Bremerella sp. P1: one gene and its partner. Each later gene encodes a partner of the first gene's protein in a complex. Links are inferred from orthologs where the notes say so. Each region holds a gene or a part of one and is shown in the gene's direction. Other genes may lie near its edges.

Region 1 (7,710 bases):
CGGGTATTGTATGACCACCCAGCGGCGATGATTTACCGGGTGATCGAAGTGGTGGGGTGAACACCGGGTTGGCTTTGGGAGCCATGACGTTTTGCGCGCCATCCACGCGGAATCGTCGAATGGGCGACGGTGCCGTTCCGAGGATTCCGCTCCAGACCTCGTACGGAGCTCCTTGGCGCTCATCGTCTCGGTAGAAAGTCAGGTAGGTCATCTTCTCCGAGGGGAGGAATTCTCGCCAGTCGCCGTTGCCGCATGTAGGCGTGTAAACGCGACGCCAAGTTCCGCAGTTGAAGTAGAGTTGGCTGAGCATGTAGCCATCCGCGAAACTGGCATCCAGTGGAACGGTCTCGTCGCTATGTGTGTGACCGAAGACGATGTGTTTTGCGCGACGATTGCGGAACTCGCACTCTTCCATCGCTTTCTTCGAGAGTGATTTGGTTTGACCTTGTTTACGCAGCCAAGCCATGATGCGCTGCCCCCAGGTCTCTTCATCTTGATACCGGAACTTCAAGAGCGTCCCAAGCTCTTCCAGATCTCGCACGCCGAATGAGTTGTCGCGGTCGAGCTGGTAGATCAGAGGCATCATCTGGGCAATCACGCGGTCCCAGCAGTTCTTCAGTTCGTACTGAAGCGAAGTGACGGGACAAGAGATCTTCATCATTTGGTTCAGACATACCGGAGCCATCACCAACGGACGAACGTGATCCAATTCCTGCAGTCCCAGCTGGCAAGACGCCGGCAGTTGTTCGGCAAAGCCATGTTGGATCTCGAAGCGAAAACGCATGAGTCCTTCGATGAGAACGATGTCTGCCAGGCTGGCTCGGTCGCGGTGGCCTGCGTAGCTAAGGTTGTCGAAAACATCACCGTGACGCGCAAACATGCGATGTTGACGGAAAGCGGCCAACAATTCGGTATCTTCGGCTGGCTCGTGCGCGAAGGGGCGCTCCGGCGAGTTGTTGAGTCCGATCGCATCGACGATGGCGGCGCGAACCTCGTTCATTTCTGGATTCGCTAAGTGCAATGGCCAGTCTGCATTGCCCACCATGTAGTGAATGCGAACGGGGACGGGTTGCAAGTCGTCATCAAAAGCGGGTTTGCCATCGGAGGACATGCCAGGGACACGCACGGCTTGTCGTGTGCTGATCCCTTTCAGCACAGCGGTCGTTTCAAGGTTGCGGGTGAGGATACTAGAAACAACGGCGCTCACGCGTTTGCAGAATTCGCCTGATTGCTGTGCGTTCCATGGCTTCGGCCCATCGATGAGCCACCGTGACGAACGCATGATGTCTAAGACATCTCCCAGCAGAACAAGATCGATTTTGGGAATGGGGCGGTACTGGCCATCACTTCGCCACGAGGCGCGCACAGCTAGATCTTGTAGTCGTTCCGTGAAGATCCGAAAGGCCCCGGAATCGAGGGTCTCGCAACTTGTATCGTCGGTGAGATGGAGATCGCTGAGTACGACTAACATGTTGAATCCCCGCGGATTAGATACCCAAAAGCGACGCGTCATTCCGCGTAAATGACGCATCGGAAACCCTTGAAGTGAATCGGTTGCGCCGAACGCGTAGCGTTAGCTTTATCGCGAGAAGCCGTACAGACTGTGCGGCGATTTGGCTGAAGAGTCAGCGATATCCTGTCATAGCTATCGCTGATGGTATTGCTAGCGAACTCGTTTGCGTGCTTTGAGAGCGATATAGCGCTCTTCCGGCATGGTGATGCTGGTGACGCGCACGCCGAACTTGTCTCCGATCTTCACGGCTTCTCCCTCGGCGATCTTTTGACGACCGATCTCGACATCGAGCGTGTCTTCGCACGACTTGTCGAATTGAATGATCGTCCCCACGCCGACGTTCACGATGTCGTTCACCTTCATCTTCTTGGCCGCCAAGATCACACGGATCGGCACTTCAATTTGCAGCAAGCTACGACCAAAGCTTGGCAGTTCGCTGTAGCTGCCAATGCGTGGACGAGTCGCCGTTGGCTGAGGACTGGGGGATGGTGCTGGGGCGGCAGGCTTAGCCGGGGCTTCCTTTACTTCCTCAGTGACTGCCTCAGGCGGAGTTGCCTCGGCTTGGAAAACGTCGGCGGGCTTGGTTAAAGGCCAGACCATCAACGCTTCGTGTTCTGTACCGTCGATTTCCAGCTGCAAGGAAAGCTTGGCTGGGCTTTCTCCCGGTGCTCCGTTTTGACAGGCAGTCGCCAGGTCGTCGGTGGCTTGGACTTGGAACTCCATGGCCATGAACTCTTCCGGCAAGAGCGTCATGCCGAGTTCCTGACCGAGTGTCGCTAACTTGCTTTCGCCGGTTGGGTCCGGATCGGTATACCAATCCGGCAGTATACCGCTGGACTGGGAAATGAGGATCAATGCGGCCTCAGATTCGACATTCAAGACAATCGCCAGGCCGGGGACTTTCCAGTCGGTTAAGTCCGCATCGACCGAAAGTTCGCTCCCTTCACCCAACTTGAGCTGGATCTTTTGATCAAATGCCCTCGAAAACGCATCCGACGCTTCCACAGCGGTTGCTTCGCAGGCCGCGATGACTTCGGAAAGAGCTTCGATGTTGAATGCAGTCATAGTTCTGAGTGGGATGCAGCGCGCACGGATAGATTGTCGTTCGTCTTCTTAGGAATGATCGGCATGCCTGGCCGTTAAACTTGATATATTCGCGCCATATTCTCATCGACTGCTATCACTTCCTGGGCGGCTAACGTATCTGTTTTCTGTCAGAAAACTGCGAGTTAATTGCCCGAGTTGGATGTGATAGCTGAGAAAAGTTCACATCTATTCACGTCCAGGCATGCCGGTTCCCGTATTGTCGCCGAGCTTTAATATGGCTATATTGCCATGAAGCCATGAAGCCATGAATGAAATCGAAACAAAACTCGTAGTAAAAACGCTCGCCCAGTACGAGGCGCGTGCCAAGGTAGCCAAAGCAATGGCTCACCCTAGCAGGCTGTTCATGCTCGATTTGCTGGGACAGCGCGAAATGTGCGTGCAAGAGCTAACGCAGAATGTCGGTTGCGATCAGTCGACCGTTTCCAAGCACTTGGCCATCCTCAAAGAAGTCGGCCTGATTGAGTCACGGCGAGAGGGCACCTCGAACTTCTACAAGCTCACCTGTGGCTGCCTGGATGGTTTTTTTGGGTGTTTAGAAACCGTCGTCCAGTTAGACGTCGACAAGCGAACTTCTGCGTGTGATGGAGGCTGTCCGACGTGAGACGATATGTGGCGGAAGTCATCGGTACGTTTGCCCTCGTCTTCGCCGGAACAGGCGCCATCGTCGTCAATGACGTGACCCAGGAATCGATCACGCATGTGGGGATTGCCCTGACGTTCGGCATGATTGTCATGGCATTGATTTACGCTCTTGGTGATGTGTCGGGAGCGCACTTCAATCCAGCGGTCACGATTGGCTTTTGGACGGCTCGCCAGTTTGATGGCAAGGAAGTTGTCCCGTATATCATTGCTCAACTGCTGGGTGCGATTGCAGCGAGTGCCACTCTAAGAGTCTTGTTTCTAGAGCACGACACGCTCGGTGCGACTTTGCCGGCGGGTGTTTGGTGGCAGTCGTTTGTACTGGAGGTGATCCTTACGTTTCTGTTGATGTTCATTATTTTGAATGTCGCGACCGGAGCGAAGGAGAAAGGCATCATGGCAGGGGCCGCAATCGGGGCAACGGTTGGCTTAGAAGCGATGTTCGCTGGGCCAATTTGTGGGGCCTCAATGAACCCGGCCCGCTCGATGGCGCCCGCTTTAGTAAGTGGTCACTTGGAACATCTGTGGATTTACATCGTGGCCACGATTGCCGGTGCAATCTTGGCCGTGTTTGCCTATCAATTCGTTCAAACTGAAACCAACTCCGATACAGAACCTGTAGCGGAGCATCATGCGGTAGAGGAAGTGTCATGAAACGTGTTTTGATCTTGTGCACAGGCAACTCGTGCCGATCCCAAATGGCGGAAGCGCTTTGGGCGGAACTTGGCAAGGGGGAATGGGACGCCTATTCGGCCGGCTCGAAACCTTCCGGCTACGTCCATCCCCTGGCGATTGAAGCGATGAAGGAGTTGAGTGTCGATATTGGTGGCTACGAAAGCAAGTCGGCCAGCGACTTTCAGCACCAGCCTTTTGATCTGGTGGTTACCGTTTGCGATAACGCCAAGGAAGATTGCCCCATTTATCCGGAAGCGAAACAGACACTGCATTGGCCTTTCGATGATCCGGCCGATGCCCAGGGAACAAATGAAGAAAAGATGCCGACGTTTCGTCGAGTACGTGACGAAATCAAGGCCACGATTAGTGAATATTTAGGAGTCTAAGATGCAATCCGCAGTTGATTTTCCAGGCAGCTTTCGCATTCATGTCGCCTTGAATGTGTCGAGTCTCGAAGCATCGCAGAAATTCTATGAAATGCTCTTGGGGACTGCCCCCAGTAAGGTGCGGCCTCGGTACGCCAAGTTCGAGCCAACCGATCCGTCGGTGAATCTTTCATTGAACGAGATCGACCAACCGTTTCAAGTCGAGCAAGGTTCCGCTCACTTTGGTATCCAAGTCAAGTCGATTGCCGAAGTGCACGCCGCCGCCGAGCGTTTTCAAGCAGCCGGCTATAAGGTGATGCAGGAAGAAGCGACGACCTGTTGTTATGCCGTGCAGGATAAGGTTTGGGTTGCTGATCCAGATGGGCATAAGTGGGAAGTCTTCGTTGTCATGAATGCTGACGCGAAAGATGAGCTGTATGAACAGTCGGGCTGCTGCAGTCCGAACCTTTCTCAGATTCAGTTGTAAGAACTGATATGAAGTACAGCCTGGTGTTGATCCACCAGGCTGTTGTCTTTTCTTGGGTAGAAGCGGCTACTCTGCTTTTCGACCCAATAGAACACGGTAGATGGCCAGAACGACCATCGAACCTAATATCGCGACAAAGAAGCTGTAAAAATTGAATCCGGTGACGGTGCCATAACCCAGGCCGGTCATGATGAAACCACCCACCATGGCTCCAACGATGCCAATGATGATGGTGACAATACAGCCGCCTGGATCGTCTCCCGGAAAGAGGAACTTGGCCAAAGCTCCGGCAATCAGGCCGAATACGATCCAAGAAAGAATACCCATGGTTGTTGCTCCTTTCAGGACAGGTTTCGTTGAATTCACCTAATCCAGTTGCACAAAGCGTGCCAATTATTGGCCCAGGAGCGTGCCTAAGTTGACGAGGGAAGTTCCTTGCTGAAGGTCATTTGTCCAAACAGCCAGAGAACGAACTTGCTCGGCATCATCATCAGGCCGCGTTCGGCCAGTATTCGCATGTGATCAGCGGCCGCTAATTGGCCGCGGAAGTGGGTTTCTTTGATACGAATGGTGGAGTCTAAGGTTTTCTTGAGCTTGGTGCTCTTAATGCCTTCTGGATGAATGCGATATTGAACCAGTGGTTCGGGATAGTTTTCAAACTTCGCCCCTGCTTTGGCCAGACGGCACCAAAGGTCGTAGTCTTCGATAAAGAAGTCTTTGAGGTATCCGCCAAGCTCTAGGACGATCTTTCGTTTAAACATGACCACTGGTTGGGCAATGGGACAATACCGGCGGAGGGCGCGGATGATGTCTTCGTGTTTTCGCGGATAGTCGCGATAGCCCAAATGGTTTCCGTCGTCGTCAATGATCTTCAAGGTGCTTCCAAGGACGACCAGATCGGGATCCATTTCAAAGCACTTGGCTTGCGTGGCAACGCGATGGGGCTCCCAGATATCGTCCGCATCCCCTCGGGCGACTAAGTCCGCCGTGGCAAGACCAAGTCCTTTGTTTAGCTGATCAGGGAGGCTCGTGCGTTCTTCGTTCCGAATATGAATGATTCGATCGTCTTGCAGGTGGCGAATCATCTCACGGCCATCACGTTCCGAAGGATCCTCAATCAAAATGATTTGCAGATTTTGATACGTCTGCGCGAGGATGCTTTCCACCACTTCGGGAAAGTGACGTGGATGGGGATTCCACACACCCATTACGACCGAAATAAGTGGCTGCTCGAGCGAAGGGGAATTGGTTTCTGACATGATGGATTGGGGAACCGATTGCGGTGAAGAATCGACCTACCCACTCAAGTATAAATTCGGGCAACTTTCTACGAACGACCTACATCGTTAGCGTTTCGTGAAGTTCCTGCAGGTGATGATCCGTGAACTGTGGAAGTTGGTATTTTCCAAGCATCCGATTGGTGATTGGCTTGGGCTGACTGGCGTTTCGCCTCAGGCGAATCGGGGAGCACCGTATGGAAAGAGTCCCGGTGGCAAGTCTTGCCAGGGATTAGCTTCGATTATTGCTGCTTTGTTGCTTTCCAGGAGGCAGTTACTGGGAATGCCAGATTATTGGCGAATAAGGCAACTCAGGTCGAGCTTCTGGGCGGATTGATCGGCATTATCTTTGGGCTACCATATTAGAACCTCAAAAACCCCTGCCTTTTTGGAGTTCTTCCCGTGATTCGATGTCTTTTTGCGTTCGCCATCGCGCTGTCTACCATGGTGACTTCCCTTTCTGCTGCCCCGCAAAATTATGACGTGGTCATTTACGGGGGAACCTCTGCGGCCATTACGGCTGCGGTGCAAGCCAAGAAAATGGGGAAGACCGTGGTTGTCGTTTCGCCAGATAAGCACCTGGGTGGTCTTTCCAGCGGCGGACTTGGTTGGACCGACAGCGGAAGAAAAGAGGCCATCGGTGGGCTATCGCTCGACTTCTACGAACGGGTCAAGAAGCATTACGACCAAGATAGCGCCTGGCGTCAACAAAAGCCGGAACAATACAGCCGCTATCGAGCCAACGATAACGCGATGTGGGTCTTCGAGCCGCATGTCGCCGAGAAGGTATTCGAGCAGCTGGTCGAAGAGTACGAGATTCCTGTCATCCGCGACCAGTGGCTCGATCGCGAGAATGGCGTGAAGAAGGTGGACGGAAAGATCGTCAGCATCACGACTCTCGACGGGAAAACCTACACCGGCAAGATCTTTCTCGATACGACCTATGAAGGCGATCTGATGGCCGCCGCTGGTGTTTCGTATCACGTGGGTCGCGAGTCGAACGATGTGTATGGCGAAACGATCAACGGCGTTCAAGTCGCACGCGCTCACAGCCATCAATTTGAATATCCAACCGACCCTTACGTCGTCGAAGGCGACCCGACCAGTGGATTGTTGCCGCGCATTTCGGCCGAGAAGCCAGGTCCCGATGGAAGCGGTGACAACAAGATTCAGGCCTACTGCTTCCGCATGTGCCTGACCACGGCGAAAGATAATCAGGTTAAGTTCCCCAAGCCGGAAGGTTACGACCCAAAACAGTACGCACTTTTGGCTCGGTACCTCAAAGGTGGTTGGAAGGGCGTCTTCAATAAGTTTGATCCGGCCCCGAATTTTAAAACCGACACGAACAATCACGGTGCGTTCTCAACCGATAACATCGGGATGAATTACGACTATCCGGAAGCTTCGTACGAGCGCCGCAAGGAAATCATTCAAGAGCACGAAACCTATCAAAAGGGCTGGCTCTACTTTATTGCCAACGATCCGTCCATTCCGCAGGACATTCAAGATCGCATGAACAAGTGGGGATTGGCGAAGGATGAATTCGTCGACAACGGCAACTGGCCGCATCAGATTTACGTCCGAGAAGCCCGGCGTATGATCGGCCCGGTCGTCATGTGCGAACCCATGCTGCGAGCCCAGGTGCCG
Region 2 (7,722 bases), 730 kb from region 1 along the record:
TGTAGCCTAATATCAGACGATATGAATCAACCGGGACCGTTAGAGGTAGCGACAAACCGTGACGACGGGCTCGCTCGACTGCGTTCCCCTTAACAAGGCTTGCCCTCCCCATGCCCGATTTGCTACTCGAAGCCGTTAACCCTGTGCTGCCGTCCCGTGACGTGAAAGCCGCCATCCAGTTCTATGTCGACAAACTGGATTTCAAGCTATCGTATCAAGATGCAGACGATCCACGTTACGCGTCGATCATTCGAGATCGGGTCGAAATCCATCTTCGCTGGCACGATCCTTCGAGTTGGGATCGTGTTGAGCGACCGAACATCCGCATCGCCGTGTGCGACGTCGAGCACCTTTACAGCGTGTTTCAACCCCTGGGGATCTTTGCTTCCGATACGACGCTGCGTGACACGGCATTTGGCACGCGCGAGTTTGGTTTCTTCGATCCCGATGGCAACTTGCTGACGTTTTATTCCGACCTGGGAGAATAGTCGACGCCTACCGGAACGGTTGGTTCGATTCACCCAGGGATTCGGCCTTCGCTATGAATCATCCTCCGGTACCTGAAATCCCCTGGTCCAAGCGACTGATCTACTTGGGCTGCGCAGCGTTCTTCTTTACGCTCGCAGTTCTGGGGATGATCCTGCCGATCGTCCCGGCCACTCCGTTTCTGTTGGTGACCAGCTATTTTCTGGTGCGGTCGTTCCCCAAGCTGAACGACTTGCTGCTGGACATGCCCTATTTCGGCCCGATCCTGTACGACTGGGAAGTACGCAAAGGCATCAAAACGAGTACGAAGATTCAGGCCATCGCCACGGTGGTTCTTGGCTGGGGTATTTCGATCATGGTCTTCCCGATCCCCAGTTGGGCGCTGTATATCATGGCGGCACTGGTTACGATCGGGATCTATGTCATCTACCGCGTGCCTGAGCCGCACGACGTGGTGGTGACCAAACCCAAGAACGAGTCGCTTGAGAATGCCGAAGACGCGAGTGCCGTGCACGCACCGCACGAGCTCGAGCGGAAACAGCGCGAATGGGACCGCAATCAACGCCAGACGCACGGCGAGAATCGTTGACCGGAACGTTTCCTCAACCGCGCTTAGATTGTCCCGACCTGCTGTAGTGCGAGATAGACGAGCAGACCAAACCAAATGACCGTAACCACGGCCATGCCAATCAAGAACGCGATATGGGGCTTGGGTGGATTCGACGTGGGAAGGTACACCGGTGCCCGGGGGACCTGGTCGGACTTGGTTGTCTGTTTGTTTTTCGCAGCCGCCATGCTTCTTCCCTTGGTGATGGCCTAAGCTTGCCCTGATTCTTCCGACAGTTGGAAGTCGAAGTTCTTCACGAATGCGTCTTCGAAGTCGTACTGATCGTCGAAGTCTTCGCGACGGTCCGACTTCGACTTACGCATCATGCCGATGCCGATCAGGTTGTAGACGATCTCGCCGAAATCGCCGGTCGTGTGAATACCCCACGAGTTGAGCACTACCTTGGCCAGCAAACCGTATTGCTGCTGGGCGTACTGCCGGATGGCCTGACACAGAACCTGGCCGGTCAGATGGCGTTCGGGATCTTCTTCCTCTTCCTCCCAGCTTTCAAGTTCTTCGTCGAGTTCATCGACTTCTTCCTCGAAGCATTCCAGGTCCAGGTCTTCTTCTTCGGAGGATTCTTCGTCCTGCTCGTCCTGAAACCGCTGTCCGAACGAAAGGGCTTCGCGGACAAATTGATACGCTTCCATGCGATAGCGTGGATCGTCTTTGAGCAGTTGCATGAAGGCGGAATAAGTATCTTCGGACATGCCGTGTTATTCCTTCGGAGTGTCAGGTTTGGACTGGGTGTTCTCGCCGCTCTCGTCCGCGGCTTCCTTCTTGTCGCGACGCTTGCCGCGTCGGGAACCTCCTCCGGATTGCCCGTTGCCGCGTTTGAGCACGGTCAGCACATCGCTGGAGTCGATCATGATGTTGCGGTTGTCTTCCATGCGAACCAACAACTGACCGGCCAGAATCTCGTGATTCAAAACCCGGCCGCGACCGCTGTTGGTCACGATGTCGCTGCCGATCGGCGGAAGGTCACGTTGCAGTTCCTCGTACGTGTCGTACTCGTATCGGAGGCAACACTTGAGTCGTCCGCAGCGGCCGGAAATCTTCGTCGGGTCGAGCGTCGCTTTTTGGAGCTTGGCCATCCGCATCGAAACGGGCGGCATCTCGCTCAGGTGCGTATTGCAGCAAACGGGCTTTCCACAGTCGCCGTAATCGGCCAACAACTTGGCTTCGTCGCGAACGCCAATTTGCCGCATCTCGATGCGGGTTTGCAATTCAGAAGCCAGTGCTTTGACCAACTCGCGAAAGTCGACCCGCGACTCGGCCAGGTAGTAAACGATGATCCGCTCGCCGCCGAACAAGTGCTCGACGTCGACCAGTTGCATCGGAAGATTCATCTCGCCGATCACACGACGGACCGTTTCCACCTCGCGCTGGGCGTCGCCTACCATGTGCTCGGTCTGCTTGACGTCTTCTTCCGACATGGCGCGCATGATGCTGCCAAAGGCCGGATCGCTCAGCTGCTTGACTGCGTCATCGGTGGCTTCGCAAAGGACATCCCCCACCTCCAAGCCGCGCTTGGTGCGAATGATGACTTTATCGTCGCGGTTGTATTCATCTTTTGCTCGGGCCGAGAACACGCCTAAAAAACGCATGGCCCCGTAGCGAATGATGTATTTCGCCATACTGGATATCTTTATTTCGCCGTTGCCCTAAGAAGAGCTGCCAGCGACAAAAACGTACGACCCCGTAGGCAATCTGCCTGGTGACCGCACGTTGGGTGGGTTTCATAATCCCTGCAGTATAACCTGATTGGGGCCTTCCCTGAAATTGGGAACTTAAAGTGCTTCACGCCCAGCCGAGGAGGCCCCGGTAGGCACGCATCAAGGGAGGATTTCGTCGACGCTCTCCGGCGGTCGTCCCAAGCGAGCCTCTTTGCCGACCACGACAATGGGCCGTTCGATGATCTTTGGGTTGGCAGCCATCTGGGCGATCCAGCCTGCTTCGTCTTCCGGCTGTTCCAGACCCAAGGCCTTGTGATCCTTCTTCCGCACAAGCTGCTCGGCCTTGAGACCCAGCTTTTTGAGCAGTCCCTTGATGGTCTTCTCATCTGGCGGCGTTTCGAGGTAAAGCACCACCTTGGGCTCGATGCCGTGTTCTTCGAGCCGGGCCAAGGTCTGTCGGCTCTTCATACAACGCGGGTTGTGATAGATCGTGACGCTCATCGGTTACCTAGCAGCAGGGATGTGGCGTAATTTGGGAACTTCGGGAAACCGAGGGCAATCTGCCTGTAACGCAGGTCACCAAGCGGCATCCTAGTTAGCAGAGCACAGCAGAGGGGTACCGCGGAAGGTTGTCCTGACTCGGTCACCCCCCATAATAAAAGCATGTCCCCTGGGTTGTGAACCTGGTTAAAATTCGCGATTCTATTGGTTTAGGCTCGGAATTACGGCATGCTGGACGTCTGGGCTCGACTTGATCTCATGAGACGCAAGCGACAATAAACCCCCATATTTTCCATTGATCGGGAGAAGCCTTCCTATGGCCAACACATTTAACGAAGACAACTTTGATGCCGAAGTCCTGCAATCGAGCGAGCCGGTCTTGGTCGACTTCTGGGCTCCTTGGTGCGGTCCTTGCCGTCAACTGGCACCAGTGATCGACCAACTTGCCACCGAATACGAAGGTTCGGTCAAAGTCGGTAAGGTCGATACCGACCAAAACCCCAACCTGGCGGTGAAGTACGGTATCCAGAGCATCCCGACCGTCATGATCTTCAAGAATGGCGAAGTCGTAAACCAAATGCTCGGCAACCAGCCGAAAGCCAACCTGCAGCAAGCGCTGGACGCCGCCAAAGGCTAAGCGTGCCGCTGGGGGCCTATTGCTCTACAGCTAGCAAAACGGAGGACGTTTGTCCTCCGTTTTTTTTATGCGCTGACTCTTTCGCCCGATGGTAGCACCGCCGGCACCTTGCTAGCTCGCCGCATTTCAACTTGCGCAGCCGTTAAACTCAATTTCTTAGGCACATCATGCCGATGCGAAAGGATGGCCGAGTAATCCATTTGAGTGCCGCCAACCGTATTGATTCGACATGAAGCCGACTATCCGCCCAGCGAACATCACGCCATCGCCGCGCCCTATCTCCGAGCAGGGCTCGCCAGAGTTGCGTATCGATCCTCCGCATGCACCTTCGGTGGAGAGCAATCCAGCGGATACCCTGGAAGACGAACAAGGCGTCGATCTCAGCTCGGCCGATCTCGAAACACTGCCTGATTGGCAGCGACGTCAGATCAATCAACTGGCCCGCTTGATGCGTGATCGCCAGATGGAACTCGACCGCCGCGAAGCCGAACTCAATGCTCGGATGGCGAACTTCGAAAGTCAGCAGCGAAGTGCCGCCCTGGCGATGGACGAACCGCTTCCGCAATCGGTAAAACCCACCTCGCACGAGCCCGATTCGAAGGCATCCTCGGCGAGCCCTCTGCGAAGTATCGAAGAGAAGATCCGCCAATGGCGCCGTAAATGGCGCGGCCAGGAAACCGACATCTCCGAGATTGAACCCGAGGTCGACGACCGGGTCACTGTTCGGCTGGAGAAGCTGAGCGAAGCCGAGGCTCAACTGGCACAGCAGTGGGCGCTGCTCAAGAACGCTCGTTCGCTGCAGGCCCTGCGCGAAAAAGAGTTCGCCGGCTATACGCAGAAAGTTGAGCGTGAGATCGAGCAGAGCCGAGCCCAACAGCACCAATGGCTCGAGCAGGAACAAGAGCAACTGTCGCGCGATCAGGATGAACTGGCTCGTCGCGAGAACGAACTGGCTGATGTCCAGCAGGAAATGCAGTACGCATTTGAAGAGCTGCAAGTGATCCGCGATCAGTTAGAAATGGCCTGGGCCGAGATTCGCGTGCGGATTCCTTCAGCACTCCGGCGACGCCTGGACCAGCAAACGGATCACGCCGTCGATCACTTCGACAAAGCGCTGCATGCCCGCAACCAGGCGGCCAAGTCCGAGATTCGCCACATGTTGCATCAACTGGAGCTGGCCAAGCTCGAGATCCAGGAACAACAGGTACAGCTCGAAGACGACGCCGATCAACATCACACCGCGATCCGTCGGGCCAAGCACGAACTGGCCGATCGCGAAGCTCAGGTTCGCTCTCAACTGGGCGAACTTCGCCGCGAGCACGAATCGTTGAACGATACCAAGCTCGAAATCTTGAAAGAGCGCTACCAAGACCTGAGCCGGGAAATCACTCCCAAAGCGGCTTAAGCGTCCACATTTGCTTCGAGTGAAAGAACCTAGCGCATAAAAAAAGGGAACGCTCAATGAGCGTCCCCCGAATCGTGCTGACTCGAATAAATCGTTCGGCTTACTCAGCGCTGAGCGAGAGCGAGTCGGTTGGCTTCTTCTTATTCGCCTTTTCGCGAGCTGCGTGGCGTTCCTTAGCAGCTTCAGCTGCTCGGTAAGCGATCTGCAACTCTTGGCGGCTGAAGTAAGGCGTATCGTCACCAATCAGGTGCTCGATGCGTTTGTTGGCCAGTTCTTCCCAGCTCATGCCGTTGTTCAGGTGCCAGGCAGCTGCCTGTGCACTGCGCTGATTCAGTTCACCGCTACCCAGCATGTGACAAACGTCAGCGACGCCAGGCTTTTCGGTGTAAGCACCGATTGGCTTCAGTTCGTAAGGGATCTGCGGATCGGGATCTTCCAGACCGTGATCAAGGCAAACGCCTTTGACCTTGATGCGTTGAACCTTTTCAGGCATGACGTTGAAGAAACCGCCACCGCCGCCTTGGTTACCACCAAAGCCGCCGCCGCCGCCGAAGCCGCCACCGCCCTGGTTACCACCGAAGCCGCCGCCGAAGCCTTGGTTACCGCCACCGCCTTGGTTGCCGAAGCCACCACCTTGGTTACCGAAACCACCGCCACCTTGGTTGCCACCAAAGCCGCCGCCGAACTGGGCCAGAGGAACGCCAGCGAACGCGGCCGGCAATTCGACACGCATCTTCTTCTTAGTTTTGTTCGTGATGATGACGGTGCCTCGTTCGGAGTTCATCGGAATGAACTTCACTTCGATGTCACCATTATCGATCGCTTGGAACATCTCGACCGTTTCGACTTCGCTGGACGAACCGGATTTCTTATCGTCCGCGATCGCCGCTGGAGCCAAACAGGCCAGCATGGCCATGCAGCCAAACAATCGCCCAACCATGTGCCATTTCATGAGATAACTGCTCCTATGATTCGCTCGAATTCGGCGATTGCCCGCGAATCGACTAACAACTGTGAGATGATCCAAGACAAGATCCGCGTAGTCGCCCCCAAAGGATGCAGCGATCAACGGATACTTTTCCTACCAAATACGTAGGAAACACAACATCTAAAGCTTAATCGCTGTTCTCGAAGAAGCCAACAATTTTGCACAGGGGAAATCAATCCGCCTAACATGGGGGGAAAGGTCCATCAGGCTATGCTCTTCATCCCCGCGTCGGCAGATGGAGTCACCGCCAGATTTTCGCCTGGAAACTGCTGGAAACACGGTCTTGTTCGAAAAGAGACCGCTTTAGGTTAACGGACAGGGAAGCACCGCAAACCGTGTTATTATGCGCACTTTTTCTCATCTTTCCTTTGTGAAGCTCCCATAAACCAGTTTAAACCCCTCCAATAATATGGATAATGACGACTACCCCACGTGAGATCTGGCCACTCGGTCGGCCTGTGGGCTCTCATCGATTGCGACACCCTCGAATTTGCCGTCGGTCTTCAAAGGAATGGCACCATGTTTTTCGGCATCTGGCTGTTGGTACTTTTTGCGTCGATTGCGGCCCTTGTTCAGGCCTACTTCTTTTTTACCGGCATGGTCCAAGCGGACCCTGGCACTCCGACCATGCAGCGAATCGCCGGTTACGTTCGCGAAGGAGCGAACGCTTACCTGGCTCAGCAGTATGTCGTGGTGACGATCTTCTTCGTGGCGATCGCCTTGGTGCTCGCCCTACTTGCGTTTGTCGTCGAAGTACAAAGCCGCTGGGTCCCTTTTGCGTTCATGACCGGCGGCTTCTTTTCAGGGCTCGCCGGTTGGATCGGCATGAAGACCGCGACGCTGGCCAGCAGCCGTACAGCGGCCGGTGCAGAAAAGTCACTCAACCAAGGTTTGCAAGTCGCATTTCGCAGTGGCGCGGTCATGGGCCTGACGGTCGTTGGCCTGGGGCTGCTCGATATCGTGATCTGGTTTGGCGTGCTGAAATGGGTCTTCGATCTCTCGCTGTTTAATATCACGACAACGATGCTTTGCTTCGGCATGGGAGCCAGTTGCCAGGCACTGTTCGCACGTGTCGGGGGTGGGATCTTTACCAAAGCGGCCGACGTCGGTGCCGACCTGGTAGGTAAGGTCGAACAAGGCATTCCCGAAGACGACCCGCGCAACCCAGCGTCGATTGCCGATAACGTCGGCGACAACGTGGGGGATGTCGCAGGGATGGGTGCCGACCTTTACGAAAGTTACTGCGGAAGTATTCTGGCGACCGCCGCCCTGGGTGTGGCCGCGTTTTCTTCCCCGGCTATCGCTAGTTCGGCCGGCTTCGACAATGTGGCCGACGCACAGATCCGCGCGGTGTTTGTTCCCATGCTGATTGCCGCGTTCGGAACACTTCTCTCGATTGTTGGTGTCTACCTGGTCCGCACG

What was found. Proteins that work in one complex are often made in the same cells at the same time.
Region 2: the proteins of PSR63_RS14800 (region 1) and trxA are in contact, whole or in part, in an NMR structure (PDB 2IPA), measured with the Bacillus subtilis proteins. The link is inferred for Bremerella sp. P1 from one-to-one orthologs.

Annotation. Positions count from the first base shown.
Region 1 is NZ_CP118164.1:3,511,606-3,519,315, forward strand. Bases 2,669-5,614 are described here. They hold PSR63_RS14800 (arsenate reductase ArsC), read left to right. Parts: upstream 2,669-3,909; coding sequence 3,910-4,320; downstream 4,321-5,614. Other genes in these bases: PSR63_RS14790 (ArsR/SmtB family transcription factor), read left to right, coding at 2,865-3,221; PSR63_RS14795 (MIP/aquaporin family protein), read left to right, coding at 3,218-3,913; PSR63_RS14805 (ArsI/CadI family heavy metal resistance metalloenzyme), read left to right, coding at 4,322-4,786; PSR63_RS14810 (GlsB/YeaQ/YmgE family stress response membrane protein), read right to left, coding at 4,853-5,113; PSR63_RS14815 (glycosyltransferase), read right to left, coding at 5,200-5,614. Also shown: PSR63_RS14780 (hypothetical protein), read right to left, coding at 1-1,471; PSR63_RS14785 (FliM/FliN family flagellar motor switch protein), read right to left, coding at 1,664-2,578; more of PSR63_RS14815, read right to left, coding at 5,615-6,045; PSR63_RS14820 (FAD-dependent oxidoreductase), read left to right, coding at 6,466-7,710. UniProt on the Bacillus subtilis protein: Catalyzes the reduction of arsenate [As(V)] to arsenite [As(III)]. In vitro, can dephosphorylate para-nitrophenyl phosphate (pNPP).
Region 2 is NZ_CP118164.1:2,785,557-2,793,278, reverse strand. The notes cover bases 2,289-5,246. They hold trxA (thioredoxin), read left to right. Parts: upstream 2,289-3,586; coding sequence 3,587-3,907; downstream 3,908-5,246. Other genes in these bases: PSR63_RS11570 (hypothetical protein), read left to right, coding at 4,137-5,246; arsC (arsenate reductase (glutaredoxin)), read right to left, coding at 2,929-3,270; PSR63_RS11585 (PSP1 domain-containing protein), read right to left, coding at 2,289-2,730. In the rest of the region: PSR63_RS11610 (STAS domain-containing protein), read left to right, coding at 1-93; PSR63_RS11605 (VOC family protein), read left to right, coding at 111-488; PSR63_RS11600 (YbaN family protein), read left to right, coding at 542-1,075; PSR63_RS11595 (hypothetical protein), read right to left, coding at 1,099-1,281; PSR63_RS11590 (Minf_1886 family protein), read right to left, coding at 1,303-1,803; more of PSR63_RS11585, read right to left, coding at 1,810-2,288; more of PSR63_RS11570, read left to right, coding at 5,247-5,312; PSR63_RS11565 (hypothetical protein), read right to left, coding at 5,413-6,264; PSR63_RS11560 (sodium-translocating pyrophosphatase), read left to right, coding at 6,820-7,722. UniProt on the Bacillus subtilis protein: Participates in various redox reactions through the reversible oxidation of its active center dithiol to a disulfide and catalyzes dithiol-disulfide exchange reactions.